Regions from separate parts of the Paenibacillus sp. FSL R5-0486 genome, predicted to be linked through region 2. Evidence: riboswitches for the same ligand, from Rfam matches in the RefSeq annotation. Region 2 holds a riboswitch; each other region holds the start of a gene.

Region 1 (8,137 bases), 290 kb from region 2:
TATCTTGATTGAAATTAAACACCTATGGTACTGTCGAGGATATAACCTGAAAGGACCTCTACACGAATATGAAGAACAAAAGATGGATATTATTTCTTACACTTTTAATGTTGAGTTTATTCACAGTCTCTAGTGCCTTACAGGTATCAGCGGCAAGTGAGAATGAGCCAGCACCAGATGAGTACGATTGGATTACTGGACCAGCATCTGTCTCTTTGGACGGTAAGGCCACCCTGGAAGTCCCTGAAAGCCATTCCTATCTGGATAAGCCCAATACCCAACGCTCGATACTTAACAGTGATGGAAAGCCTAATGGGAACGAAATCGGAAGCCTAACCAGCAATAGTGAATTCGGCTCGTGGTATGTTGTGTTCGAGTACGTGAAGACAGGTCATATCCATGATGACGATCAAAATTTAAGTGCCGAAGAGCTGTTAAGCAGTTATATCCGAGGCACAGAAGAAGATAACAGAGAATTTGATCCTGAATATAGAACGTACATAACGGGGTGGGAGATCGAACCGACATATGACAGTACCAAACATCAGTTGGTTTACTCCCTCGGTTTTAAGAATGCTGATCAGCAAGCCATGGTCAATTACAATGTAAAACTCCTGACACGCGAAGGGTACATCACAGCCATTCTGGTTACCGATACGGACAACTTTCAACAGAGCCGCCAGGTATTCGAGGAAACTGTCCTTAATCAACTTAGCATCAATGCAGGATATACCTACGAGGAGTACAATGCTTCGACTGACAAAACATCCACCATAGGGCTCAACAGTCTTCTGATGGGCGGGATCGGGTACACGGCTTCCCAAAAATTCAGTGCTCTTCTTTTGCTCAAAAAAGGATGGGCTTTGATCCTCGTTGTCGTCCTTGGGTTAATCGGTTGGATCAGATACAAAATCAAAAGCTCACACGGAGAAGAAGAGAAACTCTCTCCCTCCGAGAGGACGTACCTGCAAGAAGCCGATGAACAGCAGTATGCTGATCAGAATGAATTATCCTACTACCTCCAATCTGGGCATCATTCTGACGTGGATAAACCGGAAAAACTTTGACTTATGTTGATCCCCACGTCAGTACAGATTAGGAAACATAAAATAAGCCGTATATCTCTTCAGAAGAGATATACGGCTTATTCTTAATAGCTTCACATCATATCATACATATCGTGAATTATTCAGTTGCAGGTTCAACTGCTCCTTTATAACGTTCTTTGATGAATGTTTTCACTTCTTCGGAGTGCAGAGCAGCAGCCAGTTTTTGGATTGCATCTGCATCCTTGTTGTCCTCACGGGAAACGAGGATGTTTGCGTATGGGTTACCTTGCAGATCTTCGATCAGCAAAGCATCATTCGCCGGATTCAGGTTCGCTTCAAGCGCATAGTTAGCGTTGATGAATACCAGATCCGCTTCATCCAATTGACGAGGCATCATGGCTGCATCCAGCTCGATGATATCCAGGTTCTTCGGATTGGCTGTGATGTCTTGAATCGTAGATGTAATATTCGTGTTGTCTTTCAGCGTAATGATACCTTCCTTCGCAAGCAACAACAGTGCACGTCCACCATTGGATGGGTCATTTGGAATTGCTACTTTTGCGCCATCAGCCAATTCATCCAAAGACTTAATCTTCTTGGAGTATCCACCAAAAGGTTCAACATGAACAGGTGTTACAGAAACGAGGTTGAATCCACGTTCTTTATTCTCTGTGTCCAGATAAGGCTGGTGCTGGAAGAAGTTCGCATCCAATTTTTTATCAGCAAGTTGCTGATTGGGTTGTACATAGTCATTGAACGTAACGACTTGCAGACGGATACCTTGTGCTTCCAGTTCAGGCTTGATGCTTTCCAGAATCTCTGCGTGTGGTGTAGGTGAAGCTCCAACTTTCAATTCAACTGTACGAGGTGCACCTGCTGAATTGTCTGCGCCGCTATCGGCGTCCTTGTTGTTTCCGCAAGCTGCGAGAACCGCAATCAACATAAGACTAAGTAGAGCAAAAGACCATTTTTTCATGTGTAAAACCCCTTCTCTAATCATTTTGTCATGTGGCATCTGCATTAATGCATATCCATCATGTTATCTATGTGTTATTTCCTGGTGAAAAATGTAACCAAGCGATCTCCAGCCATCTGGAGAATTTGCACTAGAATGATCATCGACACTACGGATATGATCATAATTTCATTTTGATAACGGAAGTATCCATAGTTGATTGCCAATGTTCCCAGACCTCCACCGCCAACCATGCCCGCCATCGCCGTATAGGAGACGAGCGTAACAATGGTGATCGTTATACCAGCAAGCAGTCCAGGCAGTGCCTCAGGCAGTAACACCCGTCTTACAATCTGTCCGGTCGATGCACCCATCGACTGTGCCGCTTCAATGACACCTCGATCAACTTCTCGCAACGTCGTCTCCACCAAACGAGCAAAATAAGGAGCTGCTGAAATCACCAAAGGAGGTATAACGCCGAGCACCCCCGTAGCTGTACCGACGAGTATACGAGTGAATGGAATAAGAGCAACAATCAATATGATAAATGGGACTGAGCGCAAAATATTCACAATCAGGGATAGTATAGTGTACACTGCCCGTGACTTAATCGAAGCAGATCGGGCTGTCATGAACAGCAGTACTCCGAGCGGTAAACCTAAGATAACGGTAAACAAGCCTGATACACCCAAAATTTGCAGTGTCTCTATGGAAGCTTTACCAACCTCTTCCCAACGTACGGTTGAAAAATCCATCTAACGAAGCACCTCCACATCAAGTCCCTCAGCGGTTAATTCTGATATCGTCCGATCAATCGCATTTAAATCACCCTCGAACCGAACGGTCAGCTGCCCATAAGGAACCTGTTTGATCGTAGAGATTGTACCTTGCAGGATGGCAAAATCCACGCCTGTTTTACGTACCGTTCTAGACAAAATCGCTTCATACGTTTTGTTACCCAGAAAGGATATCTTCACAAGTTTGGAAGCAACACCTGCCTGCAATTCAACGCCTGCATTTGCCAGAGCGGTCTCTTCCAGAGCAAGTCCAGCTTCATGGTCACGCATCATGAAGTCCCGCGTAATCGCATGCTGCGGCTTCAGGAACACGTCTGTTACAGGTCCTTGTTCCACAATGCCACCTTGATGAATGACAGCCACCTTGTCACAGATGTTCTGAATGACATGCATCTCATGTGTGATCAGCACAATCGTAAGGTTGTACTTTTCATTAATGTCGAGTAATAACTTCAGGATTGAATTTGTCGTCTGCGGATCAAGTGCCGAAGTAGCCTCATCACAGAGAAGAACATTTGGGTCACTTGCAAGTGCTCTCGCAATCCCTACACGTTGTTTCTGGCCGCCCGATAATTGAGCCGGATATTTGCTGCTGTGGTGCTCCAGACCAACCAATGTAAGCATTTCCTTCACTTTGCGATCAATGGCTTCCTTGGGTGTATTCACAAGCTTTAGTGGAAAAGCTACATTGTCATATACCGTTGCCGAAGATAACAGATTAAAATGTTGAAAAATCATCCCGATCTTGCGTCTCTGTTGCTGCAATTCGGTTTTGCTCAGTTCAGTCAGGTTGATTCCGTCGACCCATACCTCACCCTCCGTAGGCCGTTCCAGCAAATTAATGCAGCGAATCAATGTGCTTTTTCCAGCTCCGGAATGGCCAATCACACCGTAGATTTCACCCTTTTGGATGCTCAAATTCAGCTCGGATAACGCTGTTGTAGATTTTGCCCCTTTGCCGTACGTTTTCGTTAAACCTTTTAATTCAATCAATCGCACTTGCCCCTTTCCAAACACCTACATGTATCTTTACCCGATCTAAAGGAAAACTCCACTTAAAGTACAAAAAAAGAGCCCTTTGCAGATACAAAGAGGGCTCTTCACGTGAAAGAATATACCTTCTCATCTGCCAAAATCGTGTCTTGCACCATTTTGTAGGAATTAGCACCTAACATCTATAACGAATGATACATGTATCATGTCATTACAAATCGGTTGCCGGGCTTCATCGGGCCTGTCCCTCCGCCGCTCTCGATAAGAAATATGTTGTTGTAGGATTTTATAAGTTCATGTAGTTTATGCTTTATAATGTGAACGTAACTTCCGAAATATCAGTTATATCCATGTAACATTCGATTGAAACTCAGTATATTCCAAGTATTCCGATTTGTCAAAGGGAATTATTTCTTTTCCATATTTTATTGATATAACTATAAGAGGCTGTTAACGTTTCACAGACCATATCCACGCCCTGACGCATTTCCTGCACATGCTGATTCAGATCCTCCAATTTCACTTTACCTTGCAAGGTCTGGTGTAACTGCCACAGGTCATCGTGCATTTCTGAGTTCATGTAGTGAATTTCCATATTACGTCGCTTGCGCAGCTTGCTCATCGGTTCACGATAAGAGTCCTTGATCTGTATTAATTGCAATGCAAGATCATGATGCTCCCTTGCATAGTCGAACTGCCTTAACACAGTAAAATAAGAAAAATGCGCTTTGGTATTGGAAGTATTCAGCTGGAATATTTCATTTAATACTGTGCCGACTTTATCCAGAATGGCAAAGCAGCGGATAAAGCCATCTTTGTAGAAATACACATAACGTGCATACTCGGCTTTTTCAGTCGCCGTCATATCATCCGTTGAGCCTGCAACGACCTTTTTGCGAAAATGAGCAGCAGCGAAACAGCTTTGCTCCAGTTCATCCAGTGAGGAGATGAGTCCCTGAGTCCACACATACAGTTTCCGATAGTCATGCGTGGGATCATGGTCCACATGCATTTGTCGTTGAAATAGCTCAAGCGTATGCGCCATTGCGTCCATCGCTGCCTTCAATTTACCTTCGTTTATACGTGGCTTTTCCCCCAACAACGTTCGCAGCATTGTTAACCTCCTCTTTTCCAAATCAACAAGAATTCATCACCGTATACGTAACACATCATCCATTCCGTGTAATTGCTGCTTGGCATAGGTTGCCCTGATCCCCCTGACATCAAACAAAGTCCACCTGTCCAATGATGTACATCACTGGATGGTGGACTTTCATATTTAGCCCAAGTACCTTTGAAAAAGAATGGATCTATATCTTAGAAACGATTAGCCGGGCGATGTAGCTTGTACACCAAGAAACTCATATACGTTAAGACTCCGAACAATATGGCGATATCCAGCATATGAGCAAGAGCTACGAACATGTATACTTCCGGACGGTTCATTGTCACCATCATGAAAATACCAATGACTACTTGCATCAGAATAAGAACAACGGATACCACACCCAGAGTACGCATTTCCTTGTTGTCCGGATGATTACGGTAAGCGAAATGACCCAGGATTGCGATAACAATCACGAGCGACGCAGCTGCTGCACGGTGAGCAAAAGCAACCGCTACCCCACCCGAAAGCTCAGGAATAATCTGACCGTTACAAAGCGGAAATCCAGAACATCCGCCGGCAGAATCCGTGTGACTCACAAATGCACCTGTGTATACCACGAGATATGTGTAAATGGTGGAGAACCAGACCAGATTCCTGAATTTTTTGCTAACCCGAGGGTATTTATTCAGGCGCTCCAATCCGCCATCTTTGGCCTCCTGCCTTATGCCCAGCGCCATCATTAGAGAACTCGCAAAAGCGATCAGTGCAAAACCAAAATGCAGTGCCATGACTGCTGAAGATTGGGAGAAGACAACGGCAAAAGCCCCCATGATTCCCTGGACGATAACAAATACCAGAGTTAAGAAAGAAAACAATTGCAGGTCACGGCGTGACTTGCCAAACCGCAGAAAAGCAACAAACGAGGCAATGGACAACAGTCCAGCCAGTGCACTTACAGCGCGATGGGAATATTCAATGAGTGAAGCCACAGTATGTGCGGGAACGAGTTTTCCGTTACATAAAGGCCATTCTGTTCCGCAGCCAAGGCCCGATTCCGTTTTGGTTACGATGCCTCCACCAAAAGTGGCCAGAAACATGACAAGACAGGTTAATACGGTTAACCATTTAAACAAAGTTAAGTGTTTCAATTTTTTCTCACCCGCTGTTGGTTTAAGATGGCGAAGAATTATTCTCCGCTTGTTTCGGTACTTTGACACTTATTTCACAACTAAATTCATTATACCGGATAAAATGTTCATTGACGTCGCGCTTTGTGACAAAATGTTAACGTCTGGTGAAATAATGACCCACAGGTCATTGAGGATATGTACAGAAACGTTTCTTACATAGAACGTGTCGAACACACAAACGCCATTTCCCTATTTCAAGAGAAATGGCGTTCTTTTTATTATACCCTTTTACAACATGAACCTGTCATACTTTTATATAAGTTCAATGAAACATTTACACAATAACGGAGAGGACAGAAATAGCCTGAAGAAGCGGAGCTAAAAGCTTTCTGAAAGAAAGCTGCATCGGAAGCATATGCTTCGCCTTTATCCCCGGATTTCTCCCCTTTATAAAAGGGATCAAAGAAATCTGGGGATAACAGCGATCGGAAGGTTATTCTGTCATCGGAGTGCCTGTGTAAAAGTTGAGCTTGTATAACATTATTTATGGATCGTGTTGTACACCTCAACTGCGCGATCCAGGAACTGCTCAATCTCTTCTCTCGACTTGCGCAGCTTGTTCACATACCGTACGAGTTCGCGGCCATCTGTATACGCCACAAAGCTTGGAATGCCAAGAATATTCTGCTCTTCACTAACGGTTCCAACCTGATCCACGTCGACCTCAATCAAGGTCAGTTCACGTGCATATTTCTCTTCAACCTCAGGCATAAACGGATCGATGTATTTGCAGTCACCACACCAGTCTGCCTTGAATACGGCAATCGTCAAACGTGGGGATTGGATGGCTACATCAAAAGCCGGTTTGGAAGTAATCTGTTCCATTCGGTTCATCTCCCTTTCTGTACCTTGTCTTACCCTAAGTGAAGCAAATTGGCGAGTGGAAGTCAAATAATCAGCGCATACTTAGAATAACCACATGGTCTGTGAAAATAAACCCAGTACATCATGAAAGGATGTCACATCATGACTTCCACCAGAACCGATTCTTCCAGCGAACAACATCACGGGTCCCTCCTTCAGATGGTCCGTTCCATTCCGGGTGTTGCCCGTGAAATCTGGCGTGGCAAACAGGCTGCATGGCAAGCTTCAGCACAGCTTCGTCACCCATTGCGTGACATCGAGTGGGATACCGATACAGCAGCTGCCTTACAGTCTGAGCTGGAGCGTTTGTTACCTACCAGCAACAAATCTTTTACACGCACGGACCAGGTTCAAAGCGCACTCGTCTGCGAAGAAGATTGCATCATTCTGGAAGAGATTAAGACACTGACTCAGGAGCACAATCGGAGTAATATCACCCGCACGGCAGCCTATCTGGAATGTTATGAGCAATATCCCGAACTGCATTGGGCACTACTGGCCCATATGGTCTCTCGCAACGGCGGATATCACATGACAGATCTTCAGAGTGACTTAATGCATAATCTACAGAATCAAAGCGATCGCGAGCATATGTATCGGCTGCTGGAGCGATGCAATGCACTCATTTTCCAGGATGCCTATCCCCAGCTTCTGCTGTATATGAACAGTCGCCGGATCGGACGTAGCTGTTTCCATCTCTTGTCGCACTTTCACGTATCGGCGTTTATGACCCCGTTTTGGGAACGCTTTTGGCTGGAACGATGCAGTTCACTGCTAAGTGTGGCATTAATTATTAATGAGCAGAACTATATCGAGAGCCGGGTGGTGCAACATCCTTATTTTCAAAAAGAAGTACTTTCCAAACCCGCATTCCATCTGCATAATCTGGCCGGTCTGAATCATATCGTCTTTCCTCTTGGACGGGGAGCAGGACTCGCAGGACGCGTCATTGAACATTTTGGCAAACTGGATGAGCGAATCATGTTTGGCAAAGGGCTATATGCCCTGTTGTTTGGCGTGGAGCAAGTACACACACAAGTGTTGGAGTTCGCACGCTTGGTTCCCCATCGTGGCTCGCGCGCTGAATATTGGCCTGGGCTGTTTACCAATCGTGAAGACGAGGCAGGGGAACATACACTTTATGCTCAGGAGCTAATGGATGAAGAATGGCTTCCAGAAGG
Region 2 (8,137 bases):
AAAGAAGGACATCCTATCCCGCGCTGCTGAGCTGATGAATGCCATGGATATTGATGGACAGCGTAACCGCCTCCCATCCCAAACTTCCGGAGGACAGCAGCAACGAGCTGCGATTGCACGGGCTTTGATCAATTTGCCGGATATCATTTTTGCCGATGAACCGACCGGAAGCTTGAATATGGAACACGGCACAGCTGTTCTTGATATCCTTACAGACCTCCACCGGAAAGGACAGTCCGTTGTTATGGTGACGCATGATATCAAGGCCGCCTGTCGGGCAGATCGCCTGATCTACATTTTGGACGGCAAGATTGGCGGAATCCTTGAGTTTGACACCTATGACGAACATCAAATTCAGGATCGTGAAGCGATTATCTTCGCTTTGGTTACGGGGAAGGAATAACGATGGCTGTCATATTTAAACTTAGCTTGTCGTATCTGAGTAGGAACAAAATACAAAATGCGTTGATTGCGCTGCTCCTGCTTCTCTCGACACTTCTTGTATCTACAGCTACTGTCATTCTGGCGAACACCGGCAATCAGTTTTATGAAATGCATACCCGAACCCATGGATCTCATCAGATCCTGACGTTTGAAAAAGGACTGAATGACCCTGACGCTGTGCACAACTGGTGGGCTTCTCAGGATGGAGTTCAGGTGTCCCCTTTGCTAACGTATCGTACATTTTCAGGCATCATTTTGAATGAAACTCACATCCCTAACATCTACCTGTACATGTTTAATACGCCTCCACCGCCATGGGGTGTGGATGAACTGATTTTCTCAAGCGGGACGCCCCACACAGTTCCCGAACAAGGCTCCGTCTGGATTCCAACGTCCATGGCGAATGCTTATCATATCTCGGTAGGTGATACCATTGGCTTCAAAACCGGCTCAAGCACACTTGAATTGAATGTATCGGGCATTGTCATCGATGTACCATACGGGGCACCCTTCTCCAATACAGCACGGGTCTGGATGAATCCTACCGATTATCAACATGATCTCGCTACACTTGCTGGCAACGAGAATCGTATGATGGGCATCCATTTTAACGATTACAGCATGAATTCGGTGTATTGGGAACGGTACAATCGTGAGACAGGTATTCCGTTTCTGGAATCCAAAATGGAGTTCGAGGCCATTGCCTCTTTTTATCTGATCATCAATCAGGTTATTGGATTCATCATGATATTCATGGGTGTTGTCATGCTCTCTATCGCCCTGATGACCATCGGATTTACGATTGCGGATGCCATCCTGGCCAATTACAGAACGATAGGAATCCTCAAATCACTAGGTCTGACTTCCCGAAAAACGATAGGCACCTATGTTATTCAATATGCATTGATATCCATCGTAGCCATTATCCCAGGATTTGCACTCAGTATATGGATATCCAAATGGATCATTAATATTTCTGTATCCTCTCTTCGAGTGGGGAATCAGAACATTCCAGTCCAAGGATTGGATGCGGCCATACTGGCCGGCGTACTACTATTTACTCTAGTGATTCTGTTCACTGTGTTATATGCCAAAAAGGCACGCAGCATACAGCCCGTGCAGGCTATTCGTTATGGTATGTCGGAGACAGATCACAGCCGGATGGCTGGCAAAATGAATTCGCCATTGGCGCACTGGATCGGGTTCACACGACTGCCTGTGACCGCCGTGCTTGGATTCCGACATGTGTTCAAAAACACCAAAAGCTCTGTTCTAACAATCCTGCTGACTACCATGGCTTCCTCCGTACTAGTTTTGGGGTATGTTCTGCTGACCAGTATAAACGGAATTGAACAGACCGCAGCTAAATGGGGGTATGACAATGCCAATATCGCAGCAGTCGTAGTGAACAAAAGTAACTTCCCCAAGGCTGAACTAAAGCACGTGTTAGCGCAGGATTCGAGGATCAGCAATGTAGGCTGGCAAGGGAACACAACGGGTGTAATTAGCCCGGAGTCTTTGGCAGCAGTAGAGGGCCAATCCATCAGTCTCAACTTGAGTGTACTGGACGGGAGTTATCAGGAACTTGGATTCGAAACGTTAAAAGGGGTTAACCCACAACATGCGAATGAAATTGCCATTGGTGTAAGTGTAGCCAAAACATCAAATAAAGATCTCGGTGATCTTATCGATATCTATATTGAAGGAGAAAAGCGTACATTCCTCATCACAGGCATCTATCAGGCGTTCGCCAACATGTCTGTTTCAGGCAGAATCACCATTGATGCCATGAGAAGTGTGAACCCGGATTATAGTGAATTTGATGTTATCTTCATCAATGTGAACGATATGGCACAAGCGGGTAAGGTTGCCTCTGAATTAAATGAGCAATTTAAAGATTTTGCTTCGGTATTCACTCAGAAGACTTTGCTTGATTCGGTTTACGCGGAAGCCGCTAACATCCTGATCTATCCGATGAGCCTGATCGGATTTCTGTTTATCATTGTGACGTTCATCATTATTTTCAGTACCTGTAGAATCAATATCCGTAAAGAAAGCAGAACGTACGGGATATACAAATCGCTGGGAATGACATCTCGCCAAATCCGGTTGTCGCTCACCATGGGAATGTTCATACTGTCCTCCGTGGGAGCCATACTGGGTATTTTCGTCGGCGTATACCTGCTGCCTCTTCTACTCGAAATGGTCCTTTCCGGTTATGGTATCGTACAGCTTCCACTGATCCTGCATTGGGGTGGAATGGTACTGTTCACCTGTCTAAGCATCATTGCAGCCAGTCTTGGCTCGTGGTTCTCTTCGAGAATCATTCGGGAAGCATCGCCACGTATACTGGTTATCGAATAATGTAATCAGAATGCCTTAACACAATAAAACAAGCCCTTCCATACCTCTACAGGATGTGGAAGGGCTTGTTATCATGATATGAACTAATTCCGCCATTTCTTCGCAAGTGCACCAATCTGATGTGGCGTAGTACGGCAGCAGCCGCCAATAATTTGCGCGCCCGTAGCAACCCACTGCTCCGAAGCATCACTCATGCTGCCACAAGTACCCTGTCCGCTCCACGTCTTCGTCACTGCATCATACGTCTCACCTGAGTTCGGATACACAATAACAGGTTTGTCGCTAGCACTGCTGAGAATACCCACTGCTTCCGTCACCACTTCCATCGGAGCACAGTTCAGGCCAATCGCCGCAACCTGCGGCTCGGAGCCAAACTTCTGTGCACATACCTCAAGCGGTGTGCCCTCGCTGATGCTTGTCCCGTCTTTTAAAGAAAAAGATAACCAAGCATACGCATGAGGGAACTCCTTCAGTACATCAACCAGCACCTGTGCTTCCTGCAAGGAAGGAATCGTCTCAAACGCCAGAATATCAGCACCCGCTTCAAGCAGCGCCGCCATACGCGGACGGTGAAATGCGGCCAGCGTCTCATCCGACACGCCGTAATGTCCCACATACTCTGAACCATCCGCCAGATAGGCGCCGTACGGACCAACGGACCCGGCAATAATTGGACGTGGACGAAAACTGTCTCCTTCGCGATCTACTGTACGATCTGTTATATGCTCCTCATTCTCCTCAGTTTCGGAACGTACTGAAGGAGCTTCTACAAGCTGACCTGTCGAGCTTTCTCTCCCTACTAAACTACTCTGCACTTCTGCCCACACGTCATCTCTCGCCTGTACAGCCAGTTCCACCGTCTTCCGGATCAGCTCCAGTGCTGACTGTTCATCGATCCCTCTCTTGCGGAAACCATCCACCGTCGCCTGATAACTGGATGTAATCGCACAGTCGGCTCCTGCTCGAAAATAATCTGCATGGACCTGAACAATAACATCCGGATTCTCAAGCAACACACGAGCAGACCATAGTGGATCATCGAGATCACATCCATGCTGTTCGAGTTCCGTTGCCAACGCTCCATCCAGAATCATGACCGGATGTTCACGAAGGATCTGTTCTATGGGGTTATTCTGTTGTGCTTGCGTCATGTACTTGTCCTCTTTTCTTATTCACACGTTCTGTCAGATAATAAGCAGCGTAACATACTGCGATAAACGGAACCCCACAATACAGCGCAATCCGCTGTGTCGGGTCAAAGGCAATACCTATACATGAAGCCAGGCATAATATAAATGAAACAATTGGTACCACCGGATACAGTGGTGTGCGGTAGACCAGATCTTTGACCGCATGTCCTTCCCGGATATATTGTCTGCGGAACATGTATTGGGAGGCACTGATACTCATCCATACTGCAACGACAGCCAGACCTGAAATGGAAACCAGCGTAATATACACCGTACCTGGCGCAATAATACTGGACAGCAATGCCAACGCACCACCCACCATACTAATCAGAAGTGCATTCAGCGGTACTCCGCTTTTGGTCAATTTGGCAAACCACGGAGAGATCGTTCTTTTGTCAGCCAGAGACCAGAGCATACGTGAAGATGCATATAGGCCTGAATTGGCAGCAGAGAGAATCGCCGTCAGAATAACAAAGTTCATAATGTCTGCTGCATAGGGTACACCCACCCGCTCCATTACCGCTACAAACGGACTTTCCAGTACACTGGCATCCGACATGGGCAGCAAGGCCGACAAGATAATAATCGTTCCGATGAAGAAAATAACCAAACGCCACAGCGTTGTATGAATAGCCTTTGGTATCGTCTTTTCCGGGTTCTCCGTCTCACCGGCGGCAATGCCGATTAACTCGGTGCCTGAGAAGGCAAAGTTTACAGCAAGCATGGTCATCAATATCGCTGTAGCCCCATGAGGGAACCACCCGGATGCGGTAATATTCGATAGAAATGGAGCCGGTTCAGAATCCGCCATGGGAATGATACCAAACATGGCTGCACCACCGATAATAATGAAGATTACGATAGTCACTACTTTTACAGATGAGAACCAGAACTCGGATTCCGCAAAAAATTTCACCGTTAGAGCGTTAAACAGAAAGATCATCAGTGCAAAAACCGCGCTCCATATCCATACGTTTACCGATGGGAACCAGCGCTGCATAAGCAATCCGGCGGCTGTGAATTCGGAGCCAAGCGCAACAGTCCAGGTTAACCAGTATAACCAAGCCACCGTGTAACCTGTTGCCGGTCCGATATATTTGGCTGCATAACTATGAAATGCTCCCGTCTCTGGCATATGAACAGACAGTTCACCAAGACAGAGCATCACCAGATACACAACGATGGCTCCAATCAGATAGGACAGAATGGTTCCCAGTGGTCCCGCCTGCTGAATGGTGTAACCTGAGCTGAGGAATAATCCCGTTCCAATGACTCCTCCGAGAGAGAGCATGACCACATGCCGTGCCTGCATTTTCCGCTGAAAATGCCCTTTGTCGTTGTTGTTCTCCATACCTGCTGCTCCCCTACTTCTTCATCCAGAAAAAACAAAAAAGACCCACTCTGCCTAAAGAGTGCGCCGTTACTGACAAATAAAAACAAACGCTCCTATCTATCAGGCTTTCACCCGCTGGAATTAGCACAGTATCCTTCAGATCTGTTGCTGAGGTTTCTAAGGGCCAGTCCCTCCACCTCTCTGGATAAGAAAATGATTTTTTACTAATATAGCGATCTATCATGAATGTGTCAACAATTAAATAATATATGGCACACCTCGCTATTCGGTGGAAGACCCCGGATTCGTGATGGTGGTCTTTACCTCATAGGTGATCGGCACGGTGCTAAAAATTTTATCCCAATCGTCTTTGACTTTTTTCCATGTTTTAGGTTCTTTAATACGCAAGCTATCCCGAAAATCCGCAACATCTACTTTATAGGTATGCTGCAGTTTGTATAACAACTGTCGAATCTGTTGTTTGGCAAGTTCAGCAAATTCTTTTTCCAATTCACTGAGATACGCACCTTTTTCCTCTTCCTCGGGAGCACGCCAATCCTCCATCAACCAGCCTTCGGATTCAGTTTTCACATGGAATGAAATATCATCGCCAACCACTTTTGGAATTATTGTTGTTTTTTTCTTCTTCATTTCATATACAACAGTGAACCCCTCTTTATTGTATGTCTTCAAGATACCTCCTTTTTCTTTAGGTCTAAGCCAAGATAGCCCTTCTAGATCCGTTTGGCTGAGTTCCCCGATGAATTTGGTTGTTTTCCCATCAAAGATACTGGCACCGGAGAACTTGTCCTCTCCATTGAAGTTCAGTACATTCTGGAGCAAAAAGCTGGAACCGGATTGCATTTGTGCATCTAATTTGGAGAGTAGAACGGGGTCCAGGATTTTATTGGACAAGTATGAATTACCGGTAATACCTGTAAGATAAAATGCTGGAATCCGGGAAGGATCATCTGAAGTCAGTACATCAACAGCGCGATGATGGCTAATCAACACTAGACAGTTAGGACGAATATCGTTATCCCGAAGTACAAAATCCAGCAGCTGGTCCAGACCATACTTTTTGGCGATATCCTTGGACACAACGATAACCTTCAGATGATGTCCGATGAGCGGATGATCTCGTCTCAGTGCAAACTGACGAAAGATTTGCAGCAAGGAATCTCCGGTAAGCTGTTCATTGGAATAGGACGTTTTACCAGAAGCAGGCGAACCGGATTGTTGGCTCTTCTGACTGCTGGAATTACCGGGAGCAATCTGTACCGTGGCTGTCACATTGTTCTGCTTGGAATACCCTCCTCCCTGATTGGCGATGTTCTCCTCAAATTCCGTCTCTTTGCCGATATCGATCCCAAGACCAACGTAGACACTTAGATCCTCTATCTCTCGACTGCTCCAACATCCGGATATCGTTAAGAGAATGCATAATACAGTGGCTAAGCGTAACAACATGCGGAATGTAATCATGCATGCTTGCCTCCTTTTTTGCGAATCAGACTTAACAACAGTAGTACCAGAGGTAAAATGCCAAACAAAAATACGGACACATTGCCTAGCATATCTCCTAGTACGAAGGTATCATCCACTGTTTTGGGTATCATTGCTGTCAGATAAATGAACGGCAGCAGGCCGTACATGATGCCTTTGATTTTTTGGGAACGAAACAAATCACGAATACCCACCGAAGCGCAGTAATGTGTAATTGCTGTAGTCGAAAAGATTTGCATAATCCAGATGACCAGCAATAAGGATTCAAAACGCTCGAATATCAGACCCTGGATTTCGAAGCTTCTTACCAAATCCAGCGTTGGCCAGGTTCGAGTTTTGATGCCATCGAGCGATAAACTGCCTATAACCATCACCACCGTGATCAAGTAGATAATAGTGGATATGAGTATCCCCCAGGTCATCGCTTTATTGCTCTTCTTCGGATTTTTCATATAGGCAGTCATGATTAACATCACCTCATAGCCCGTATAAGATAATAGTGAAGGCTTCAACCCTTGGAAAACGGGCATAATCCCATCACCGAGGACGGGTCTCAGATTGCCAATCTCGAATAGCTGATTACTAAGCAAAATTTCAATCACAAATATAATAATCGTAATCGGAAGGATGATCTCAAACACACGTACGATAACGCCAAGCCCGCCTGAAATCATATATACACCGATCCACATGAAGACCATCACAATCGCCCAGGTGGGGGTGCGTTCGAGCAGATACATCCCAGTCACTTCAGCCATAACTCTGATTTCGAATGCGGCAATAACTATGAAATACATAATCATAGACAATCCCAGTATGTAAGCAATCCAGCTGCCCGTAATCTCACGGGTGAACTGGAAGACGGTTTTCTCCGGAAATCTGCGACACAGGGTAACCAGAATTATTCCCACACCTATGATAATGAATCCAGATAGGATAATGGAAATCCAGACATCCGGTGTTCCGACAGCTTTGCTGGTCGTTCGAGGTAGTGTCAATATCCCGGCACCAAGCATGTAATTGACAATAATTACAACGGCCTGTGTCGTGGTTAGCTTTCCTTGGGAGCCATTCACTTAGTTCACCTCCAGACCTTCAGTAGATGGAATTCCATTTATTTTTTCCGATCATCATCGATCGGATTAGTCATTTTGGGACGCATTCTCATCATATTTAGCGGTGCACGGATAACAAAATCCTTCCATTCATTCATGTGATAGGGAACGGCTGGTGCAACATAAGGTACGCCAAAGCTTGAGAGTCGTGCCAGATGTGTACACACAAGCAGAAAGAACATAAC
Region 3 (8,137 bases), 3.0 Mb from region 2:
CCGAATGGCAACCAACGCCTCTCCTTCTGCTCGTTCCGGTTGAGGCAGGTCCTGGAGCTTTAATTGATCTATTTCTTCACATACAATGGCTCTCATCGTAGTTCCCCCTTGGATGCTTCTGCTGTCGTGTTGCTTGGCTTCGTATTATATTCAGGTCTTCCGCTTGACCATGTCTCGTTATGCAATGGAGCCAGAATGCGCAGCACTTCATCCAGCAGGCTCTGATCCATCGGTTCCTCTATCCAGGCTGCATTATTGAGGATATTGCGCTGGCTGGCACTGCTCACCAGTGTTGTCGGAATTCGTTCATTCGACGTGGAGAATTGCACGGCCAACTTGGTAATGTCACTGCCTTGTTCTGCACAGAAGCGGGCAGCCTTTAGGCAGAGCTCTTTCACCCGATCATCTGCCGGATGCCAGGCAGGAGCCCCTCGGGTACTCAACAAGCCCATAGAAAGAGGCGAAGCATTGACGAGGCCAATTTCTTTTTTTTCCAACAGGGGCAATAACGATAATAATGAGGTATCATTCAATGAATAATGACAATACGAGATGATCGCATCCGCATCGATCTGTGGCAGAACCTTCTCAAACAATGGTAAGGGCAATCCACAAATGCCCGCATGTCGTATAACTCCCTGCTCTTTCAGACGCAGCAACGTTGGAAAGGCTTCTTCTACGATGATCTCTGCTGGCACAAATTCAATATCATGCAGGAACAGAATGTCGATATAGTCTGTATGCAGTCGATCCAGGCTCTCTTGCACGCTATCCAGAATCCGCTGACGTGAAAAATCAAACTCATTTTCCCCATACCTTCCGGCTTTGGTTGATAACATATATGAACTGCGCGGCAAGCTGCGGATGGCTTCACCCAACACTGTCTCCGCCTTTGTCAGCCCGTAATAAGGCGAAACGTCTATGTAATTCATCCCCGCATCTACAGCCGCATGTACAGTGCGAATCCCTTCGTCCCGGTCAATGTCACGAAATACAGAACCGAGTGAGGATGCTCCAAAACTCAATACAGGTACGTCCAGTTCCGTCTTGCCAAGTATTCTTCTCTTCATCGGTTTTACCCCTTCCAGCGTGTCTGTCTACACAAGTTCCCTTTCATTGTAACAGTTCAATTTCAATATAAAATATCGCCAATTGCGTAACATGTACTGTTTGATGACCTCGAACCACAGAAAGAAATCAAAAAGCCCGCCGTCTCTCCAAACGGAGTAGTCAGCGGGCTTGGCTTCATAAATACTTATCTAACGATCAAAGTTTATAAAGAGTAGTATTGAATTAATTAGAATTAGTTCTGCATTACGAAATCTTCATGTACGGCATTTTCTTCGTCGAACATGCGCACAATCTCGTATCGGGTGTTACGTTGTGCCGGGATATAACCGGACTCCCGAATCAAACGGAGAATGGATTCAATGTTAACTTTATATGTTGCACCAGCAGCAGATACAACGTTCTCTTCAATCATCGTGCTACCGAAGTCATTACAGCCAAATTCAAGCGACTTCTTACCGATCTCAGGACCCATCGTTACCCAAGAGGATTGAATGTTCTTGATATTATCAAGTACCAGGCGGCTGATGGCTACAGTCTTCAAGTACTCTTCCGGAGTCTGACGCTCCAGCTTGAGGTTTGTATTATCCGGCTGGAAAGTCCAAGGAATAAACGCCAGGAAACCTTCGGAGTCATACTTGTTCGCAATACATTCGTCCTGAGCTTCACGTACACGGAGCAAGTGTAATGCACGCTCTTCCATCGATTCACCAAGTCCGATAACCATCGTTGCCGTGGTGTTCATACCGATGCGGTGTGCAGTTTGCATAACGTCCATCCAATCGCGCCATGAACCTTTCAAGCGGCTAATTTTCCGACGTGTGCGGTCATCCAGAATTTCAGCGCCACCGCCAGGCAAGGAATCCAGTCCAGCTTCGTGAATGGCACGAACAACTTCTTCCAATGTAAGGCCATCGGATACTTCAACCATTTTCATAATCTCCGCTGGGGAGAAAGAGTGCATCGTGATGTTTGGGAAACGCTCTTTGATGGCTTTCAACAGGTCTGTATAATAGCTGAAAGGCAAGTTTGGATTCGTTCCACCTTGCATCAAAATCTCGGTACCATTCACATCTTCCGTTTCCTGAATCTTCTGGAAAATAACTTCGTCCGGAAGCACATAACCTTCATCCGAACCAGGTCTGCGGTAGAAAGCACAAAAACGGCAGTACACATCACACACGTTTGTGTAGTTGACGTTACGCCCAATTACAAATGTTCTGTATGGTTCAGGGTGCATGCGTTTCATAATGACATTAGCAGCTGCCCCGATTTTGTCCACTTCATTCGATTCAAATAGCTCAATCGTGTCTTCCAAGTCCAAACGTTCGCCCCGAAGGGCTTTATCTAAGATACGGTCTACCGTACTCATCGTAAAAAAGCCTCCCTCATGAAGAGAAATTATATAACGATCCGTCCCAACTTGTTCAAGAGAAGCAAGTTCTGGTGGCAACATCGTATTTCTGTACTCCACATATCGTAACACAGGTTACATGTGAAAAAAAGCACCTTATGTACAGGTGCTTTAAAAATAAGTAAAAATTTTTACATATGGAAAAGAATTAGTTCGAACTTAAGTGATACACATCGGCGTATTCGGGCATCCATTTTTGTTAGGATTCCTGAAGTGCTTGCTCCAAATCTACAATCAGATCTTCGATATCTTCCAGACCTACGGAGAAGCGCAGCAATCCATCTGTAATGCCACGGTCACGGCGAACCTCAGCCGGCATTGCCGCATGAGACATCATCGCTGGGTAGGACAGAATACTCTCCACAGCTCCCAAGCTTACAGCAACAATAGGTAGCTTCACCCGGTTAAGAACTGCTTTTGCACGATCACCTGAACCGACGTCAAAAGAAACGACAGCTCCATATCCTGTGGACTGGCGCTCATGTGCCTCACGGCCCGGATGATCCTCCAGTCCAGGATAAAAGACAGCGGTAATATCACTGCGCTCATTAAGCCATGCCGCCAGTTTGGCTGTGCTCCGTTCACTATGAGCCATGCGAGCCCCCAAGGTTTTCATCCCGCGCATCAAAAGCCAGGATTCTTGTGCCCCGAGTACAGTTCCAAGTCCATTTTGCAGCTGTTTCAGTTGTACGCCAAGTGATTCCGTGCGAGCAACAGCTAACCCTGCAAGTACATCACTGTGACCTCCGAGAAACTTCGTAGCACTATGTACGACGATGTCCACACCAAGCTCAATTGGACGCTGATAGTAAGGTGTCATAAAGGTGTTATCCAGAATCGTGATCAGGTCATGTTCCTTCGACCAGTCAGTTACGGCAGCGATATCCGTAATTCGCAGTGTAGGGTTGGACGGTGTTTCCATATAAACTGCCTTGGTGTTTGGCTTGAGTGCCGCTTTCACTTCATCTATATTGGTCATGTCTACAAAGGTTGTCTCGATCTGCATACGGCTTAATATGGAAGTAAGCAAACGATACGTACCTCCATATACGTCTTCCGTTACAATCATGTGGTCCCCTGCGGAGAACATCATGAACACGCTTGAGATCGCAGCCATCCCCGAAGAATAGGCAAAGCCTCGTGCGCCGCCCTCCAGCAATGTGATGTAATCTTCCAAAGCCTGACGTGTCGGATTACCCGAACGACTGTAATCATGTTGAGGCGGATTGAAGATATCAAAATGATGGAATGTTGATGCTTGGTAGATCGGTACACTGGAGGCTCCAGTCGTTTTGTCAATCTCATCACCAAAATGGAGCAATTTGGTATCAAATTTCAACTCGGAATTGGGCTTGTTGTTGGACTCACTCATGAGTGCACGCCTCCTTCCACTTCCTGTTGTGCAGCTGTCAGAGCATTGCCGAGATCTGCAATCAGATCATCCGCATGTTCAATGCCTACAGAGAACCGGAGCAGACGGTCATCCACACCTACGGCTTCACGAATTTCAAGCGGAATATCCGCATGCGTTTGTACTGCCGGATAAGTCATGAGTGATTCAACTCCGCCGAGACTTTCGGCAAAAGCAATGAGTTTGATATGACGAAGTAATGGTTCAACATAACGTGCATCCTTCACTTTGAAAGAGAAGATACCGGTGTTACCCGTGGATTGTTTATTCTGTATCTCATACCCTGGATGATCGGATAGTCCTGGATGATACACTTCAACCACCGCTGGGTGCTCAAGCAAGTATTTGGCAATAGTAAGTGCATTGTGCTCATGACGTTCCATGCGAAGAGCCAGCGTTTTCATACCTTTCATCAACTGGTAGGAGTCACTTGGAGATAATACTGCTCCAATGGAATTATGCAGGAACGCCATCTCTGCAGATAACACCTCACCTTTGGTAATAATTAGTCCGGCCAGCACATCATTGTGTCCGCCCAGATATTTGGTAGCGCTATGAATGATGATATCAGCACCCAGTTCAATCGGACGTTGGAAAAATGGAGTCAACAACGTGTTGTCAACAATGGTCAACAGGTTGTAACTTTTCGCCCAGGAAGCAACGGCTTCCACATCGGTGATCATCATCAGTGGGTTGGTTGGTGTCTCAATAAATACAGCTTTGGTATTCGGTTGACGAACCTTCTCCAGTGCTGCCAGGTCATTCGTGTCCACATAACTTGCAGTTACGCCGAAACGGGACAGAATACGTTCCAGCAGACGATAGGTTCCACCATACAGATCCAGCGATACAATCAAATGATCCCCTTGACCAAACATGGCGAAGATCGTTTGTAGCGCGGCCATTCCCGAGCTACAGGCAAACCCTGCATCACCGGACTCCAGCGCTGCGGCGGCTTCTTCCAATACTTTACGGGTTGGATTAGTCGTACGAATATAATCAAACCCCGTGCTTTGTCCAAGCTTCGGGTGGCGAAACGCAGTGGATTGATAGATCGGAAAGTTAATGGCGCCTGTTACCGGTTCATTGATGGACCCAATTTGTGCTAAGCGGCTTTCGATTTTCAACTTGTTGTCTTCCATTGCTGCATCCTCCTGTAATCTCGATTAGATTTGCGGGCCAATATCGTAAGGTGTTTCTTGATACACATAGTAATTGAGCCAGTTAGAGAATAATAAGTTGGCATGAGCGCGCCAAGTAGCTGGTGGCACACGGGAAGGGTCGTCATTCGGATAATAATGCCTAGGCAATGCGATATCCAACCCTTTGGCTGCATCCCGGTCATACTCCCACTTTAATGAGAACGGGTCATACTCGGCATGTCCTGTGGCAAAAATCTGTTTGCCGTCTTTGGTAGCAACCAGGAAGATCCCCGCTTCCTCGGATTCAGCCAAAATCTCTAAATTCTCATTCTTTTCAATATCTTCGCGTCTCACTTCCGTATGACGGGAATGTGGAACGTTGAATACTTCATCGAATCCACGCAACAACGGAACATGTGGTTTATTGATGGTATGTGGGAAAACGCCAAAACACTTTTCATCAAGTGCAACCTTGGGTACGTCAAAATGATGGTATAAACCTGCCTGAGAAGCCCAACATATGTGGAGGGTTGAAGTCACATTGGTTTTGGTCCATTCGAAGATCTCCTGGATTTCATTCCAATAGTTCACGTCTTCGAAATCCATCTGTTCCACCGGGGCACCCGTAATGATCATTCCATCGAAACGACGGTGCTCAATCTCATCAAAGGTTTTATAGAACAGATCCAAATACTCTTGAGACGTATTCTTCGACGTATGGGATTTGGGATGTACAAGAACGACATCCACCTGAATAGGCGTGTTTCCCACCAGACGAAGCAATTGTGTTTCGGTCGTTTCCTTTGTGGGCATCAGGTTTAATATAGCGATACGGAGTGGACGAATATCCTGCTGATATGCAGAAGTTTCATCCATGACGAAGATATTCTCTCCTTCAAGTACTTCTTTTGCTGGTAGAGTATCGGGTATTTTGATTGGCATAGTAAGTCTAACTCCTCCTTGTGCATAGATAGATGCAGCCACCCTTGGCTTGATGTCTTCACATCAATACAGTTATAGACTGCCTTGAGCTTGTAAAAACATTGAATTGCTCTTTCATCCAACGTTACAAACAACCTCAAGTTCCTTAGCGAAAATCACTGCTGAGAAGTCGGGGCATATAACAAAGACCTTCCTCGGATTTCGAGAAAGGTCATATGTAAAAAAGATATGCGCCTCTCTCATCTCTCAGTTACAACAGTGCCACCTGACACTTAGTCGCTGCAAGAATTAGCACCGTGCGGTATACCGCCGGTTGCCGGGTTTCATCGGGCCAGTCCCTCCACCTACTCTTGATAAGATTTCGCTGTATTAGATTGTAATTAAATATGGTTCACCGTCTACTTTATTACATTAATGCCCTCACGTCAAGTTGCAGTTCGATGTCTGCTTCCCAGATCGGAACCGTTCATCATCCGTTGTCATACACTGCCTCAGGGCGCGAAATAGACACATTTTTGCGCTTGAAAGCACCTTGTACCAGCGGTATACTAAACAAGGTGTTATAAACCCTTATGTGAGAGGTGACATATTAAATGGATGGCGACCCGAGGCCTGACTGGCAGCCGAATTCCGACAAACTGCATAAAGAATTAACATCAGCATGCCGGCAGCGGGACGTGACTTCCGTTTGATTATATAGTGAACGCAGCCCTGATCTCCAGGCTCCGCTGCCGACCGGCTGATTTGTTCTTTTTGCGCCCATAATGATAATATCCGCCAAGTTGGCGGGTGCAGAAGGAGTAGATTAACGATGAAAATCCGGTTGGTAAACAACGGTGTATTTATTCCGGTGGACGACATTCAGCAGGCGCTGACTCCACCAGCGGAAGGATTTTACTGGATTGATGCAGACATAGACGATTTGGCGGTACTTCAGCCGCTGTTCTTGATGCATGATCTGGCTGTGGAAGACTGTCTTAGTGACGAAGAACAACGTCCGAAGATTGAAATTTATGAGAACCATTATTTTATTGTGATTAATAGCATCCGTTTTGATGATGAAGAGATATTTCTACGTGCGGTCAACTTATTCCTCGGCAGACATTTCATTATTAGTGTTACCAAGCACAAGGTCAGCGAATTGCGCACACTGAAACCCATCCTGTGGGAACAGGAAATCAGTACACCGGATCGTCTGCTGTATTTGCTGGTTGACTTGATTGTTGATAATTATTTCACCGTAGGTGACCGAATTGAAGCACGGATCGAGAAGCTTGAGGAAGACATTCTGATGCACACCAAAAAGTCACATCTGAATGAAATCATCGGGCTACGCAGTGAGATTCTGTGGCTGAAAAAAGTCCTTGGACCTCAGAAAGAGGTTATTAACACCTTGAATAAAAAAGATCTGCGTCTCATCGATGATCAACTGCAAAAGTATTTCAGTGACATCTATGAGAATGCTGTAAAAATATCTGAAACCTTTGAGACTTATCGCGACCTGATGGGCAACTTGCGAGAAGCCTACCAATCCAGTATTGCGAACCGGGCGAATGAAATCATGCGTGTATTTACCGCCATTACCACGGTCTTCATGCCGCTGACGGTCATTACCGGTATATACGGTATGAACTTTACGAATATGCCCGAGCTTAACTGGAAATACAGCTATTTTGTTGTGATTGGCCTAATGGTTACCCTGGGCCTGAGCATGTTCTTCATTTTCCGCAAGAAAGACTGGGTATGAACTCGTATGAAATAACAAAGACGAAGCGTTCCTCCGGGAGAAACGCCTCGTCTTTTTTCATTTCTGATTATTAACCAACATTCTTCTCTGTCTCTGCGTGCCGACGGAAGCGGATTCGAATCATGCGCAGTCTTTCATAGACCTGCTCCAGACTTCCTCCATCGGGTTTCTCTCCTCCATACACCTTATGTAATACTGGCTTCAGGAACGTATCTCCCAGCTCCTCATACGCACTCCATACGGCCTCTTGTTCGTTCTCTGGCATCACTGCCAGCTCCACATCAAGAAGACAATCGGTGTCATAACCTTCGTGATCCAGTGCCTCTAACAGCTCAACCAACTCGCGTCGGGATAATCCGGATCGATTAACAATCTCCTCTAACGTATACCCTTCCTTCATGCCTTCAAGCACC

What was found. Region 2 has a riboswitch for S-adenosylmethionine ahead of mmuP (S-methylmethionine permease). Riboswitches for the same ligand answer to the same signal wherever they lie in the genome.
Region 1: it holds a riboswitch for S-adenosylmethionine, as region 2 does, so the genes downstream of both, MKY01_RS26430 (methionine ABC transporter ATP-binding protein) here and mmuP (S-methylmethionine permease) in region 2, are expected to answer to the same signal.
Region 3: it holds a riboswitch for S-adenosylmethionine, as region 2 does, so the genes downstream of both, metA (homoserine O-succinyltransferase) here and mmuP (S-methylmethionine permease) in region 2, are expected to answer to the same signal.

Annotation. Positions count from the first base shown of each region.
Region 1 covers NZ_CP150237.1:5,972,596-5,980,732, forward strand. The annotation lists gene MKY01_RS26415 (DUF2167 domain-containing protein) at 69-1,067, shown strand; gene MKY01_RS26420 (MetQ/NlpA family ABC transporter substrate-binding protein) at 1,186-2,025, opposite strand; gene MKY01_RS26425 (methionine ABC transporter permease) at 2,100-2,759, opposite strand; gene MKY01_RS26430 (methionine ABC transporter ATP-binding protein) at 2,760-3,794, opposite strand; SAM riboswitch class I at 3,921-4,062, opposite strand; gene MKY01_RS26435 (Cthe_2314 family HEPN domain-containing protein) at 4,192-4,908, opposite strand; gene MKY01_RS26440 (heme A synthase) at 5,112-6,050, opposite strand; gene MKY01_RS26445 (thioredoxin family protein) at 6,573-6,917, opposite strand; gene MKY01_RS26450 (DUF2515 family protein) at 7,059-8,137, shown strand, end outside.
Region 2 covers NZ_CP150237.1:6,261,050-6,269,186, forward strand. The annotation lists gene MKY01_RS27825 (ABC transporter ATP-binding protein) at 1-403, shown strand, start outside; gene MKY01_RS27830 (ABC transporter permease) at 406-2,808, shown strand; gene mmuM (homocysteine S-methyltransferase) at 2,892-3,959, opposite strand; gene mmuP (S-methylmethionine permease) at 3,937-5,349, opposite strand; SAM riboswitch class I at 5,442-5,543, opposite strand; gene MKY01_RS27845 (Ger(x)C family spore germination protein) at 5,614-6,816, opposite strand; gene MKY01_RS27850 (spore germination protein) at 6,813-7,913, opposite strand; gene MKY01_RS27855 (spore germination protein) at 7,952-8,137, opposite strand, start outside.
Region 3 covers NZ_CP150237.1:2,022,880-2,031,016, reverse strand. The annotation lists gene MKY01_RS09255 (zinc-binding alcohol dehydrogenase family protein) at 1-96, opposite strand, end outside; gene MKY01_RS09250 (aldo/keto reductase) at 93-1,070, opposite strand; gene mqnC (cyclic dehypoxanthinyl futalosine synthase) at 1,304-2,440, opposite strand; gene MKY01_RS09240 (aminotransferase class I/II-fold pyridoxal phosphate-dependent enzyme) at 2,682-3,854, opposite strand; gene MKY01_RS09235 (PLP-dependent transferase) at 3,851-5,035, opposite strand; gene metA (homoserine O-succinyltransferase) at 5,060-5,977, opposite strand; SAM riboswitch class I at 6,214-6,337, opposite strand; gene corA (magnesium/cobalt transporter CorA) at 6,789-7,724, shown strand; gene MKY01_RS09220 (HRDC domain-containing protein) at 7,795-8,137, opposite strand, start outside.